DNA from 2 places in the Mesorhizobium sp. M0898 genome. Region 2 is predicted to be linked to the other one. Evidence: predicted binding sites of a transcription regulator. Region 2 holds the regulator's gene; the other holds the start of a gene.
What was found. Region 2 encodes LexA, which represses DNA repair genes until DNA is damaged. Its sites were predicted from a motif close to TGTTCNNNNTGTGTTCNG; they were not measured.

Region 1 (7,294 bases), on a different contig from region 2:
ATCGACGGCGATCCGCCGGCGTCGGGGCCGGCATAGCAAAGCCAGTGGCGTGAATCTCCGGCGTCACCTTCATCGTGCATCGCTCCGCCGAAGGCTTTTTCGACATCGGCAAGCGTGGTTTCCTCAAGCTTTATCTCCAGCGGCCCGGCCTTGACCTGCTTGAATAGCGGGCTGGCCAGCGGCGAGTTGATATCGCCCAGGGATGGAATCGCCCGATCCGGGTTGAGCGGCTTGGCCAGCGTCGTTGCATTGGTCACCAGTCCGGCAACGATGAGTGCGAAATATCCGGCGTTCTGTCCCATGCCGATCTCCTGTCGTTCGAGGTGAAGGCGGAAGGATTTGCGAGCGGGTGCTACCCTGTCTGGCTGATACCCAAACCGGTGCACGACCAACTGGACCGAAGATAAATTCACAAGTCCGCAGCCTTCAACCTCATTCCGGCGACTTGGCAACCAAAGTGTAATCGAGGCTCACAATTCCTTTTCGGCCAGCTCGCGAAACGCGTCGGGAACCGATCGCCGCAGTCCGAGGGCGACCGAGGCGTAGCCGACCGCCTCCCAGCCGAAGCGGTCGCGGATCTTGTCGACGGCGCGATCCGCGGTCCAGCGCGCCGCGCCCTTGCTGGTGCCGGGGCGGCGGCGATCGTCGTCGAGCCCGAGCGGCAGTTCCAGTTGCAGGCCGGCATGCTGCTCCAGATGCGATACGGCGATCGCCAGCAGCGAGATTGTCTTTTCGTGCGGATGGTCGATGAGCACCTTGCGCACCAGCGCCTCGGCGATCTCGGCCAGCATGGCGGTTGCCGATATCGGCTGGTCGAGCGTGATCGAGCGCGTCACCGAGCGCAAATCGGCAAAGCGGACGCGAACCGTCACCGTGCGGCCGGGCCGGGATTTCGCCCGCAATCTTGTGGCGACCCTGTCGGCCAGATGCAGCAAAGCGGGCACGAAGACTTCCTCGTCGGCCGGTTTTCGGCCAAGCGCCGACTGCGCACCCGCCGAGCGCGCCCGGCGCTGCGTCTCGAGCTTGCGCGGATCGCGGTTCCACGCCAGCGCGTTGAGTTTCTCTCCCGCCGCCGACCCGAGCAGGCGCTCAAGCGCCCCACCATTGGTCTTCGCCAGCTCGCCGATGGTGTTGACGCCGATGCCGGCCAGCCGCTGCCTGGTGACCGGGCCGACGCCCCACATCAGCTCGACCGGCAGGTGGTGCAGGAACTCCAGCTCGTGGCGCGGATCGACCACCACCAGCCCGTCCGGTTTTGCGACCTGTGAGGCAATCTTGGCCAGATGCTTGGTGCGGGCTACGCCGACCGAGATCGGCAGGCCGAGCTCGGCCCGCACGCGGCGGCGGATCTTGCCGGCGATCTCGGCCGGCGAGCCGAACAAATGGGTGCAGCCGGCGACGTCGGCAAAGGCCTCGTCGATCGAAATGCGCTCGACCACCGGCGTGAAATCGCCAAGCACCTTGATTGCCGCATCGCCCAGCCGCTGATAGTCCTTGAAATGGCCGCCGACGAAGACGAGTTGCGGGCAGAGTTCCCGCGCCCGCCGTCCCGGCATACCGCCGCGCACGCCGAACGCCTTGGCTTCATAGGATGCGGCAAGCACTACCCCGCCGCCGACGGCAATCGGCTTGCCGCGCAAGGCCGGGTCGAGCAACTGTTCGACCGAGGCATAGAAGGCATCCAGATCCGCGTGGAGGATGTTGGCTTCCATCCGGCCCGTTCGCCCGCGGCGGTTCGAACGCCGCATTGTCTCGAGTTGTGATGAGAACATAAAGAGAACATTTTGGGTGGATTGTCAAGCAGCGCGGAGGCTGCCGCAGATGACGAGCGCGCGGCAAATGTTCAGCCGCGCAACCGATCGCGGGCCTGCATCAGCGCGAATCCCAACAGGTTCTCGCCACGCCACAGCAGCGGGTTCACCGCCCTCTCGTCATCCGCCGCAAGGCCGATACCCCACACCCGGTCGACAGGGCTCGCCTCGACCAGCACCCGGTCATGCGTCGACAACAGATATTCGCGCAGCGCCGCGTTCTGACGGAACTTCTGAAAGCTCCCTTCACTGACGATGCGATATTTGTCTGCATCCCATTTGGTGCCATCGAAGCCGCTCACCTGGCGGCCAAGCTGCTTTGCCTGCTTGGGGCTCGCCGCCCTGAGGATTTGTGTTGCCGTCGGAACATCACCGAACAGTCGTGCCTTCTCGGCCATCATCCAGTGTTCGGCAGTCGGATAGCTCAAGCCATCGACGGTAAAGGGCGCATGCCACCACTGGCTGAAGCACGACGTGGTTATTCGGCCGTCCTTAGACGGCTGATGGCCCCAGAAGAACAGGAACTTCTGCCGGGGCTTTGCGCGAAAGGTTTTCTCAAGCCAGGTTCGGTCGTAAATCATGGGCGGATGGAGCAGGGCGAAAGGCCGGCTTGTCAATGCTCCATCCATAGTGGGTAGCGAAGATGAGCGGTGGGCGCTGAATGCGATGAAATGCTGATCTACAGCGCCATCTTGTAGCCGAGATGACTGGCGGTGAAGCCGAGGCGCTCGTAGAAAGCGTGCGCCTCCCGTCGACCTTTGTCCGTGGTGAGCTGGACGAAGCTGCAATTGCGCGAACGGCATGTTTCAATCGCCCATTCGATCATCAGCTTGCCGACGCCGCGCGAGCGCCATTGCCGGGCGACGCGAACGCCTTCGATCTGGCCGCGCCAGGCACCTTTTCTCGAAATGCCTGGAAGGAAGCTGAGCTGCAGTGTTCCGACCACTTGCCCGGCGTTGACGGCGACGGCCAGCAACTGGTTGGGATCGGTATCGATTGCGCTGAAGGCATCGAGATAGGATGGCGCAAGCGGCGTGGACGGGTCTTCCCGGTCTGCGCCGAGCACATCGTCGGCAAGCATTGCAACGATCGCCGGCAGGTCGGGCGCCTGCGCGCGACGGAATTCGATCTCACTCATCGCGTGGAGACATACGGCGCGGTGTCGGCGATCGCAATATCCGTTTTGACAGGGAGGCCCGCGCGCCTTCAGGTCGCCTCGAGCGCCCAGAGGCGGTGGCCGTAGCGGCGGAAGAAGCGGGCGAAGAGGTGCTGCTGCCTGGCGCGGGTGAGGTCGGCGGCGCGCCTTTCCTGTCGCCAGTGCGGCATGTTGCGGAACATCGACAGGAAGCGGGCGACATCCTCGAGTGCCTCCTCGGCTGACTGCGCCGGGCGGATCGCCGCCAGGAACAGAGCGCGGCTCGGCTTCATCCGGTCGATCGCCGCCTTGCGCTGGCGATGACCCTGGCGTGCCTTGCGGATGCCGTCCTGGCGGATGGCCGCGAAAGCGGCAAGCATGGCCGGGCTGTCGCCGCTATAGCCGCAGGCATGGGCGAACTGGGCTGGGTCCATCGTCATTCCCTTGCTGCCGGCCGGCCGCGGTTCTGTTGCTCGCGCCGATTCCAGTCCTCGCCACGTATAAGCATAACTCAAATAATTGAACAAGTGAAACTTTCACGTTGATGTAAGCGGAACCGACTCGACTCCGCTCCAAAAACCGATAATGTTGCGAACAAAGCAGGAACAACGATGGGGATGACCATGGCATTGGCAGGCAAGGAAGCGACGATCGCCGATGTTGTCTCGATTGCCGTCGAATGCATCGACTGCGGCCGTAACAGGTGGTGGAAGCCGGCCGAGCTCAAGCGGCATGGGGTGAGGCCGGAGACACCGCTGGCCGCACTTTCGGGGCGCCTGATCTGCAAGGCCTGCCGGGCCGACGGCCTGCCGGGCGCCGCCGTCTCGATCCAGGCCGCCTTCATCGACGACCGGCAACGGACCCGCGCCGAGGCGCGCCTGCTCAACGGTCGAGAGCTGCAGTCGAGGCGGGCTTGAGGGGGCGGGCGTGCTGCTCTTCCCTTCTCCCCTTGTGGGAGAAGGTGGCCGAGCGAAGCTCGGTCGGATGAGGGGTGTTGGACGGATCGCTACCTTGATGGCGTAAGTGCTTAAAAATCGCTTCTACATTTCCTCCGCCGCGTTCCTTCCAGCACACCTCATCCGGCTCGCGCTGTGCGCCGATCCACCTTCTCCCACAAGGGGAGAAGGCAACAAGCCTCAATACCCCAGCAGTTCCTTGAGCGGGATGACGCGGAAGACGTTCTTGATGGCGTAGCGGTTGAAGGACAGCGTCTTGGGCGGGTTGTACTGTTCGACGATCAGCTCGGCGGCGGTGCGCTTGACCAGCTTCTTGATGAAGGCTTTGCCGTTTTGCTCGTTCTCCTCGGGCAGGGTCTCGATCACCACATGGTCGCCGGGCAACGCTTCGCGGCCGCCGCAATAGATCATCTCGCCGGGCTCGTAGCGCGGCACCATCGAATCGCTCAGCACGTGCAGCGCAAACACATTGCGCAGATGCCGGATCCCCGGCGGCCGCTGGACATAGCCGGCCGGCTGGCCGTTGAAGGTGAAGTCGCCATCGTCGCCGCCGACGGCGGTGCCGAGAAGCTGGATGTCCATCGGCCCGGCGGGCAGGGGGCCGGGATCGGTGACGATCTCGGCATCGGCGACCGGTCCGGCATCTTCGAGGAAAACGACCTCGCCCTTGCCGAGCGCCACCGGGTCGACGCGCAGGAAAGCGGCGGTCTTCAAAAGGTTCTCGGTCTTGGGCAGGTTGCGCCCGGTCTCCCAATTGCCGACGGCAGCGACGTCGGTGTCGTTGTGCTCGGCAATGTGACGCATCACCAGGCCGCGCTGCTTGCGCGCCCGGCGGATCGCCGCTCCGACCTTGATCGACAGTGCAGTTTTCGCCATGGCTCCATCTGAGGCATAAGATTCGGTTTCGTCTATGCAAGAATCGCTTGCATTATGATTTGAGTTATGCTCTTATGTAGGCATGCACAAGTCGCTTCGCCAGCTTTCGGTCCTTGAATCCGCCGTTCAGCGCGCCGGCAGCGCTCGCCTGGAGGCGGTAGCGCAACCGATCGCCGGGGCCATGCATGTGCCAACCCTGTCCCCCTCGTCGCGGCTGTCCTCCTCCCCGGCCGGGACGATGCCCGAGGCTCGCGCCTCGGATCCGGCAGCCCAACCGGCCGGAACGGCCGGAGCCGTTCCCCTCACGGCTCCGGCCACGAATTGCCTGCCGGCCGGCAATGCGGAAGCCGCGGTTTCCTGCATCCGCACCGAAGACGGCACGGTCATCGCCTTCGACGAGCGGACGGGCAAGGCAGTGTCCGGCGCAACAAGGCAGGCGGCCGAGATGAAGCTCGATCGCAGCAGACCACGCGAAGGCTGACCGGCCTTCGAGCCTGAGGCCGGCAAAGCCGGCGCCGCACACAACCATTTTTGCAGGGAATGAAACATCATGGCCGCCCGCTATTCCGCCTCGGAACTGGAACAAATCGAGAACTGGCTGATGGGCGGACTGTCGGCCGCGAAGATCGCCACCCGGTTGACCGCGCTGCGCGGCCGCCCGGCCTCGCGTGCAGCCATCATCGGCATCGTCCACCGCACCGCCCGTTTGCGCACCATCGGCCTTGCCAGATCCAAGGGCTGGTGTGGCGGACGCTCTGGGGGCCGGCTCGGAATTTCGGCGCCTGAGCCATCAAGCACTGCTGATCAAGCGGAGTCGGCTCCGAAGGCCGAGCCACGCTGCCGCCCGGCAAGGCTGTCGGCCAGGCTGGCGCCGCCGGCCTGGCAGCCGGGTCCGGCTCGGATCACCGGGACCGACGGCGCGCCGCTCGAAATGCCGGCGCCGCGCCCGATCGCCGCCGGCGGTCGCCAGCCGCATTTCGGCGCCATGCGCTTCATCGATTGCCTGTTCGAGCGCTGCCGCGCGCCGCTCGATACGACGCTGCAGGAGGATGCGGAAAACGACGCTCCCGGCAGCCGGCCAGGTTTGGACATGCTGTGCTGCGGAATGCGCACGAACCCATCGAAAAGCTACTGCGCCTATCACGCGGCGCGCTTCCTGCGCACGCTGCCGGCCGAAGCGATTTGAGCCCGCTGCAATGAGGCTGGAAGTTAGCCAGAGCCCGACGACCAAAACCCAGGAGGACCGAGCCGATGAGCACCAAAACCGCCCAAAAGGTCAAAGCCAGGCCACCGAGATTGCCGAAAGGCGAGGCCGAGCAGGTGCGCATCCGCAAGGAGATCGGCCATGATTTCGCACTGAAGGACGACCGGTTCGGCCGCAAGCGGCTGGCGAAGGGGACGCAGGAAGGAGCGCGCCTCTATGAGGTCTCCAATGACGGCCACACAGCGACCGGCGGCATCGTGCGGGTGCGCAACGTGGACCCGCTGAGCGGCCTCACCTCGCTGTCGCGCCAGCAGCGCGAGGCGGGCATGCGCTACCGCCAGGATTTCCGCAACTCGTCCGAGGCAACCGCCAAGCCGATGGCCTGGGCCGAGCGCGTCGACGGCGGCCGCACCGGCAGCGGCGTCGCCGAACACATCCTGTCCGCCGGCCGCGACCATGCCGAGGCCACCAGGGCGCTTGCCCACTGGGAGATCGCCGGCATCGTGCAAAAGGTCTGCTGTGCCGACGCAACGGTCAAGAGCCTGGCCGAACAGGCCGGCGAGCCGCGCGACGTGGTGGTGAAACTACTCAAGATCGGGCTCGACATATTGGCCGTGCATTACGGCATGATGCTGATGCGCAAGCCGAGGTGAGAAGCCCCGCCGATCCGGCCGGCACTACCGGCCGGATCGATCCGTCAACGACGGCAGACACGGATTCTTTCGATAATCCGGTGGTGATGACGCCAGTGCCTGATGACTTCGGTGTGGCAGCGCCGGTGGTACCGGTACCGGTAGCGCGGCGCGTAGTCCTCGTTATAGACATCATAGCGGTAACGGGGAACGTACTCATCGTCGTAATCGGAATACCGATGGTGGCGATAGTAATAGTCGTCGTCGTCATAGCCGTTGCCGATGCCGATCGTGACGCTGCCGCCGGCATTCGCCGGGCCGATCACGGAAGCCGCCGATGCGATGGCGATCACCGAGGCAAGCAGGAGCTTCTTCATAGCTACCTCCTTCTTTAACGTCCCTCTAATAGAAAAACCCCCGAGGGGCAGCCTCGTTCCATAGATTGGCAAGATGTAACGAACGGACGAGCCCGAAGTTTAGCGCCTGCTGGCGCGAAAACGCCGCTGGCTGCGCCGGGGTCGGATCGTCGACGCAGCGTGGCCGCTCCTCTCATCAAACAGCGGCAATCGCGCGTCAGTCCCGTTTTTTGCCGACGTCTGCCTACAGAACATGGCCCAATTCCAGCAAAACGAACGCGGTCGCACCCAGCACAGCGAGGGCGTAGGCCGCATAAAGAACAA
Region 2 (7,294 bases):
ATCGCGTCCGTACCGGCAAGGCTTTCGGTGGTCGGCATGGCGCCGGCCGGACGCGGCTTTGCCGGAACGGTGCAGCAGCGGCAGGCCGTGCGCATCTTTACCGGCGCGCCGCTTCCCGAAGGCGCCGACACTATCGTCATCCAGGAGAACGTCCGCGATCTCGGTGGCGGCAGCGTCGAAGTGACGGAACGGACGGTGCAGGGGCGCAACATCCGCCGCCTCGGGCTCGATTTCGCCAAGGGCGATGTCCTGCTGCCCAAAGGCCGCCTGCTCGACCCGGCGGCCTTGTCGCTGGCGGCATCGGCCAATCACCCCGAGGTGCGCGTGGTCAAACGGCCGCTGGTCGCCATCATCGCCACCGGCGACGAATTACTGCCGCCGGGCAGCGATCTTGGCCCCGACCAGATCATCTCCTCCAACGCCTATGGTGTCGCCGCTGCCGCACAATCGGTCGGTGCACGCGCGCTCGACCTTGGCATCGCGCCGGACCGCAGGGAGGCGATCGCTGCGCTGGTTGAAAAGGCCGTGAAGGCTGGCGCGAACGTCATCGTCACGCTGGGCGGTGCCTCGGTCGGTGACCACGACTTCGTCCATGAGGTGCTGACCGGGCAAGGCATGACGCTCGATTTCTGGAAGATCGCCATGCGGCCGGGCAAGCCACTGATGTTCGGGCGGCTGGGAGACATTCGCTGCATCGGCCTGCCCGGCAATCCGGTGGCAAGCCTGGTCTGCACTCAGCTCTTCCTGAAGCCGCTGCTGGCGCGGCTCGGCGGCCGCGCCTTTCAGCAGGATATACGTCGGGCACGGCTCGGTGCCGCCATGCCGGCCAACGATCTCAGGCAAGATTATCTGCGGGCTGTTGTCATAGATGACGCCGGTACGCTCGTGGCGACGCCGTTCGGCATCCAGGACTCCTCGATGCTGAAAATGCTGGCCGATGCCGACGGGCTGATCGTTCGCGCGCCGTTCGCGCCTGCCGCGGCGGCGGGCTCCCCCTGCGACGTACTGATGCTACGCTGAACCTGCCTCACTCCGAAATCAAGGTCCGGGTCAGCGGATGGTCTGGATCGGCCAAACCGTCGATGATGTTGAAATGATGCCGGTCAGGCTCGACCACCGAGCTGGTCGCGGTACCCAGGCCGATCCAGATGTTGGCCAGCAACGCGCTCTGACGCAGGAATTCGGCGCGCTCGCCGCCGCCGGCCCAGCAGGTCAGGCGGGCCTTGTCCATCGGGCGCAGCAGCACCGGACTTTCGGCCTGCGCCTCGGCCTCATCGATCGCCAGCGTCTCGTTCATGCCGGTGCGCATGATCGGGCGCAAATCGTGCACCCCCGAGATCGACACCACATGACGAACGCGCCGGACGACTTCGGGCGCCAGCGGCGTCGTCGCCGTGACCATCCGGCTAACAAGATGGCCGCCGGCCGAGTGCCCGGTCAGCATCAGCGGCCCTGCAACGATCGCCGCCGCCTTGCCGATCGCCGCGCCGACTTCCTTGACGATGCCGCCGATGCGTATCTGCGGACAGAGCGTGTAGGACGGCATCGCCACCGCATAGCCGCGATCAACAGGGCCAGCGGCAAGATGCGACCAGAAATTCTTGTCGAATTCCATCCAGTAGCCGCCATGAACGAACACCACGAGTCCCTTGGGCTTGATGGCCGGCAGGAAAAGATCGAGCCGGTTGCGTGGGTTGTCGCCATAGGCCATGTCGAGCCGCGCCCTGCCCTCGGTCGAAAGCACGTCGCGGAAAACCCGCGCGGGCTCGATCCAGGCCGCCGGCCAGCGATCGCTGCCGGCTATGTTGGCGCCGTTGGCATAGGCGTTGTCCCAATCGGCAATGTGACGTTCGAACACCCTGCGCCCTCCCTGGCATGGCCTTGCAACGTAGCCGTGAGCATCGCGCGGCGCGTCGTCGCCAGCCTCACGATTCCAGCTCTTGCATCAATCTCAAGTGACAGCTGCTTTGATGGCGAAGCGCGCATCCTTCCACGCACCGGTGTGCAGGATGTCCTCAAGCACTTTGACGGCCTGCCAGACATCGGCATAGCCGATATAGAGCGGGGTGAAGCCGAAGCGCATGGTCGATGGCGCGCGAAAATCGCCGATCACGCCACGTTCGATCAGCGCGCGCATGACCTGGTAGCCATGCTCATGCATGAATGAAATCTGGCTGCCGCGTTTTTCCCCATCGCGCGTGCTTTCGAGCGTGAGCCCGTACGTGCCGCACTTTGCCTCGACAAGCTCGATGAACAGATCCGCCAGCGCGATGCTCTTCTTGCGCACCGCCGTCATGTCGACATCGTTCCAGATGTCGAGCGCGCCCTTCAGCGTGCGCATCGACAAGACCGGCTGCGTGCCGCACAGAAACCGGCGGATGCCGGTGCCGGCCGCATAGCCTGGCTCGAAGGCGAAGGGCCGTGCATGGCCCCACCAGCCGGTGAGCGGCTGCTGGATGTCGGAAAGATGCCGCTCAGCCGCATAGATGAAGGCAGGCGCGCCCGGGCCGCCATTCAGATATTTGTAGGTGCAGCCAACGGCAAAATCGGCGTTTGCCTTGTCGAGTTCGACTGGCATCGCGCCGGCGGTGTGGCAGAGATCCCAGACGATCATCGCCCCGGCTTCCTGAGCCCTGCGCGTCAGCGCCGGCATGTCGCGCAGTTCGCCCGACTTATAGTTGACGTGGTTGACCAGCACCACAGCGGTGCGTTCGTCGATCAGCTCTTCGATGGTCGGCGCGTCGACTCCCGAGAGGCGCAGCAGCGTATCTTTTCGCGTCGAAACCACACCCTCAGCCATGTAGAGGTCCGTCGGAAAACTATCGCCCTCGGCGACGATGACCTGCCGCTCCGGTCGCATGGCCATGGCGGCGTGCAGCAGCTTGTAGATGTTGACCGATGTCGTGTCGCAGACCACCGTCTGGCCGGCCGCGGCACCGATCAGGCGCCCGAGCTGGTCGCCAAGTTCAAGCGGCATGTTGAACCAGCCGGCGGTGTTCCATGCGCGGATGAGATCATACGACCATTCTTCGGTCGCGGCCTTGTGCAGTTCATCGAAAGCGGCACGTGAAGCAGCTCCTAGCGAATTGCCGTCGAGATAGATCACTCCTTGCGGCAACACAAAGCGGTCGCGCATCGCGCGCAGCGGATCCGCGGCATCCATCGCCTTTATGGCCACGAGATCGGGAATTCCTGTCATGATTTGTCTGCTCCCCCAAGATCCAACGCAACGTCGGACACGCATCGACTGTTCTTCCATTACTTGGTTGCGCGCAGCAAGGCTCCACCGGCGAGAAGCAGCCTGACCAGGCGGTGGAAACCGGGACTTAACCCGAGGTTGGCGTTTTGAGTTCGTTTCGTTCACGGTGCATTGACCAAACCGCACAGTCGATACGGGTTCAATTCCGTGCCTTTTGCCGACCGACGGCCGATGCCAGTGCCGCCTTCTAGGAGGCCAGAAGGGCGCAAACGAAAGCAGAATCAAGGCGATGAGGCTCGCGGCGGTGAAAATGCGGTACGCCGGTAGGGGACGTCGTTTGTTTCCCGAGCCTTAACGCATTCATTAAACTTTAAACAGTTGCGGAACACAACTGGAACAGATAGTGTTTGTTCTGGGTTTGTTTTTCTGATTCTGTTGGGGGTCGCTATGCTGACACGCAAACAACACGAACTGCTTATGTTCATCCACGAAAGGTTGAAGGAAAGCGGTATCCCGCCTTCATTCGACGAGATGAAGGAAGCGCTCGACCTGGCTTCCAAATCCGGAATCCACCGGCTGATTACGGCGCTGGAGGAGCGCGGCTTCATTCGCCGTTTGCCCAACCGGGCCCGTGCGCTGGAGGTGCTACGCCTGCCTGACTCGATCGCCCCCGGCCTCAATGCGGCACGCAAGTTCTCGCCGAGTGTCATCCAGGGCAGTCTTGGGCAAGGCGCCCCTCGGCAAGGCAAGCCGACATCGTCGCGCGTGCCCGCAGCCGGAAATGACGACGATGTCGTCGCCGCCGTTTCGATCCCGGTGATGGGCCGCATCGCTGCCGGTGTGCCGATCGACGCCATCCAGCACCAGACGCATTCGATTTCGGTGCCGCCGGATATGATCATGGGCGGCGAGCATTATGCGCTGGAGGTCAAAGGCGATTCGATGATCGAGGCCGGCATTTTCGACGGCGACACGGTGATCATCCGCAATGCCGATACGGCGAGCCCCGGTGAGATCGTGGTGGCACTGGTCGACGAGGAGGAAGCGACGCTGAAGCGGTTCCGCCGCAAGGGCGCCTCGATCGCCCTGGAAGCCGCCAATCCGGCCTACGAGACGCGCATCTTCGGACCAGACAGGGTCAAGGTGCAGGGCAAGCTCGTCGGACTGATCCGCCGCTACTGAGCTCCGCCCTTGGCGCCGGCTTTGGGGTTGTCGGCCCGGCGGTATGGCGGCAGGCCCCGTGCCGCGCGTGAAAATTTCCGCTGCACGTGCCAGGGCCGGTATGATTTTTCGACGGCGAAGCGGATCTCGGCGCGTGTTGCCGCTTGTGGATCGAAATAGACGGCGGCACTTCCCGCGCGCGCCAGTTGCCGTTTGGTGACGACGAGGACCAGCCGGTCGTAGTAGCAGGGGTTATGGGCGGTGGCGTCGTCGATGACGATCAAGCTGGCAAAGGCGCAGGCTGGCCGCGCAGTATCGCGGTCCTTGGCTTGCGCGATGATCGCGCCGGATGGATGCCTGGCAAGGCAGAGGCCGTCCGTGCAAATGAACGGCATGCCCGGCGGTAGGTCGGCCGGATCGGCAATGTCGAATTGCGGGTCGTTCTTTCCAGGTGTTTCCGGCGCGACGATAGCCTCTGATGTGAGCGCGCGTTTCCAGTTGTCGATGGTGAACTCATTCGGGCGTGCCCGGTTGACCGCGAGTTCACCGCTGCCGATCGGCAGCGCGACCAGCCGTGCGTCCTCCGAGACCAATACGTCGGGTATGCGTGTCTGCGTTGCCGTCAGCAAGCCGGCGAGCGCAAAAGGAAGTGCCGCCAGCCGCAACCACGTCGTCGCCATGCTGGCAATGACGAGGGCGATCGTCACCAGAAGGACGGATCTCAGCGAAATCAGCCCGACCGCATCGATCGGAGAGCGCTCCGAGATCCACCCGGACAGGGCGATCATCGCCGTCAGCCCCTTGCCCATGACATAGAGAAAAGGGCCATCCGCACCGAACGGCATCGCCAGCGCGCTGAGAACGGCGAAGGGCATGACGACCAGTGACACGATGGGCATGATGGCCAGATTGGCGAACAGGCTGAGCGGCGCCACGCGCTGGAAATGCCATATGGCGAAAAGCGCCGTGGCGCTCCCTGCAATGATCGAGGTCATCGCCAGACCGCACATGCCCAGCAGGACCTTTCGAGTGGCAAAGCGTAGCGGCGACTGCCGCGGCGGCGGCGTGGTGGCCCTGCCGGCGCGGTAATCGGACCAGCCTGCATAGGCGCCGACAAGGGCCGCCGTCGCGGCGAAGGACATCTGGAAACTCGGACCGACCACCTCGTGCGGCGACACCAGGATGACCGCGATGGCCGAGATCGCCAGGTTGCGCATGGTGAGCGCGGCCCGGTCGAACAGCACGGCGATAAGCATCACCGCCAGCATGATGAAGCTGCGTTCGGCCGCCACGACAATGCCGGAAAAGACGAGGTAGGCCGCAATCGAAAAAAGCGCGGCGGCCGCGGCATATTTCTTGACCGGCCGTCGCGATGAGAAATCGGGAAACAGCGCGAAGGCACCCCGCAGCAGCGCCATGATGGTGCCGGCGACCAACGCCATATGCAGCCCCGAGATGGAGATGATGTGGTAGATGCCGGTGCGCCGCATCGCTTCGTTGATCTCCTCGGGAATGCCGGCGCGCACGCCGACGATCAGCGCAGCAGCAATCTCGCCCTCGGCACCGCCGATGCGGCTGCGGATATGGTCGGCGATGGATTCACGCGCGTCTTCGATCGCGGAAGAAAGCTGCGCGGCAAGCGGCATGCTGTCCGACGACACGATTTTCGGATTGCCGAGAAAAAAGCCGCTGCCGCCGATACCGGCGAAATAGCTGTCGAAGGAGAAATCATAGCTGTCGGGCCGCACCGGGCCGGTCGGCGGCAGCAGCCGCACATAGCCGGTGATCTCGGAACCGGCGGTCAGCTCAGCCGGTATCTTCATCGCCGAAACGCGGACCCGTTCCGGCATGTAGCGCAGTGTCGGCCTGGCGGTTGAGATCACATCGATTGTCAGCCTGATGCGGCCGCTCGCCATGGGCTCGTACGATACGACGCGACCCGTCAGCCGCGTCGAGATTTCGGAGCCGAGCATATGCGTTCCGACACGCCATGTTTCGAACTTGGCGGCAAGTACGCCAAGCGCGCAGAGCAGCGCCACCATGAAGCACAGGCGCGTCCTGGGCCATGACCGCGAGACGACGGCACAAAGGGTCGCGAGGAGCGCGATTGCGATCGGCTGTGGAAAGGCCGGCTCCACCGACAGCCCGAAATAAACGACCACCCCGCATGCGAGGAACACCGGCACCAGCAGGAAGGCGATGCCGCGGTCGAGTTCCAGACCGGCCGCTGTGGTTACGCTGTTGCGGATACGGGACGGTGACGGGAGGCGGAAACGCCTGCGCAGGCGTACGATAGGCTCGCCCGCGGGCACGAGAACCGTTGCTGGGTCGCTGGCCGGCAGCGACGGAGCATCGAAGCGCGGAGCAGGTAGCAATGCCGGTGCCGGCAGGACAGGCGGGGGAGCGGCAAACAGCAAGCGTTCGCTGACGTCGCTGCCAACGTCCTCGCCCTCGCCCGCACCACGGCCTCGCACAGCCATCGGGTCTGCCCCTTGCGCCCTCGACCTCCTATGCTACATGAACGCGCAACGCGCGAAAGTCCGCAAACCCACTTCCTTCGCCCGCCTGAGAGTTCCATGCCCGATAAGGTCGTCACCCGTTTTGCCCCCTCGCCCACCGGCTATCTGCACATTGGCGGCGCGCGCACGGCGCTGTTCAACTGGCTGTACGCCAAGCACACGGGCGGCACGATGCTGCTGCGTATAGAGGATACCGACCGTGAGCGGTCGACGGATGCGGCGACGGCAGCCATTCTCGACGGGCTTTCCTGGCTCGGACTCACCTGGGACGGCGCGCCTGTCTCGCAGTTCGAGCGCGCGCCGCGCCATCGCGAGGTGGCCGAGGAGCTGGTGCGCGTGGGCAAGGCCTATTACTGCTACGCGACGCCGGCGGAGCTGGAGGCGATGCGCGAGGCAGCGCGAGCCAAGGGGCTTC

Region 1: dinB (DNA polymerase IV) is a predicted target of LexA. The motif match lies at 1,765-1,782, and genes of this name have one in related genera.

What each region holds. Positions count from the first base shown of each region.
Region 1 covers NZ_JAMYOE010000012.1:124,966-132,259, reverse strand. Annotated here, with positions in the region: gene NKH90_RS15965 (hypothetical protein) at 1-302, opposite strand, end outside; gene dinB (DNA polymerase IV) at 471-1,712, opposite strand; gene ybiA (riboflavin biosynthesis intermediates N-glycosidase) at 1,844-2,392, opposite strand; gene NKH90_RS15950 (GNAT family N-acetyltransferase) at 2,491-2,949, opposite strand; gene NKH90_RS15945 (hypothetical protein) at 3,018-3,386, opposite strand; gene NKH90_RS15940 (hypothetical protein) at 3,564-3,863, shown strand; gene NKH90_RS15935 (XRE family transcriptional regulator) at 4,083-4,778, opposite strand; gene NKH90_RS15930 (hypothetical protein) at 4,861-5,259, shown strand; gene NKH90_RS15925 (high mobility group family protein) at 5,329-5,964, shown strand; gene NKH90_RS15920 (DUF6456 domain-containing protein) at 6,030-6,635, shown strand; gene NKH90_RS15915 (hypothetical protein) at 6,680-6,991, opposite strand; gene NKH90_RS15910 (hypothetical protein) at 7,215-7,294, opposite strand, start outside.
Region 2 covers NZ_JAMYOE010000001.1:73,779-81,072, forward strand. Annotated here, with positions in the region: gene NKH90_RS00390 (molybdopterin molybdotransferase MoeA) at 1-1,020, shown strand, start outside; gene NKH90_RS00395 (hormone-sensitive lipase) at 1,028-1,858, opposite strand; gene kynU (kynureninase) at 1,952-3,199, opposite strand; gene lexA (transcriptional repressor LexA) at 3,647-4,381, shown strand; gene NKH90_RS00410 (ComEC/Rec2 family competence protein) at 4,375-6,840, opposite strand; gene gltX (glutamate--tRNA ligase) at 6,937-7,294, shown strand, end outside.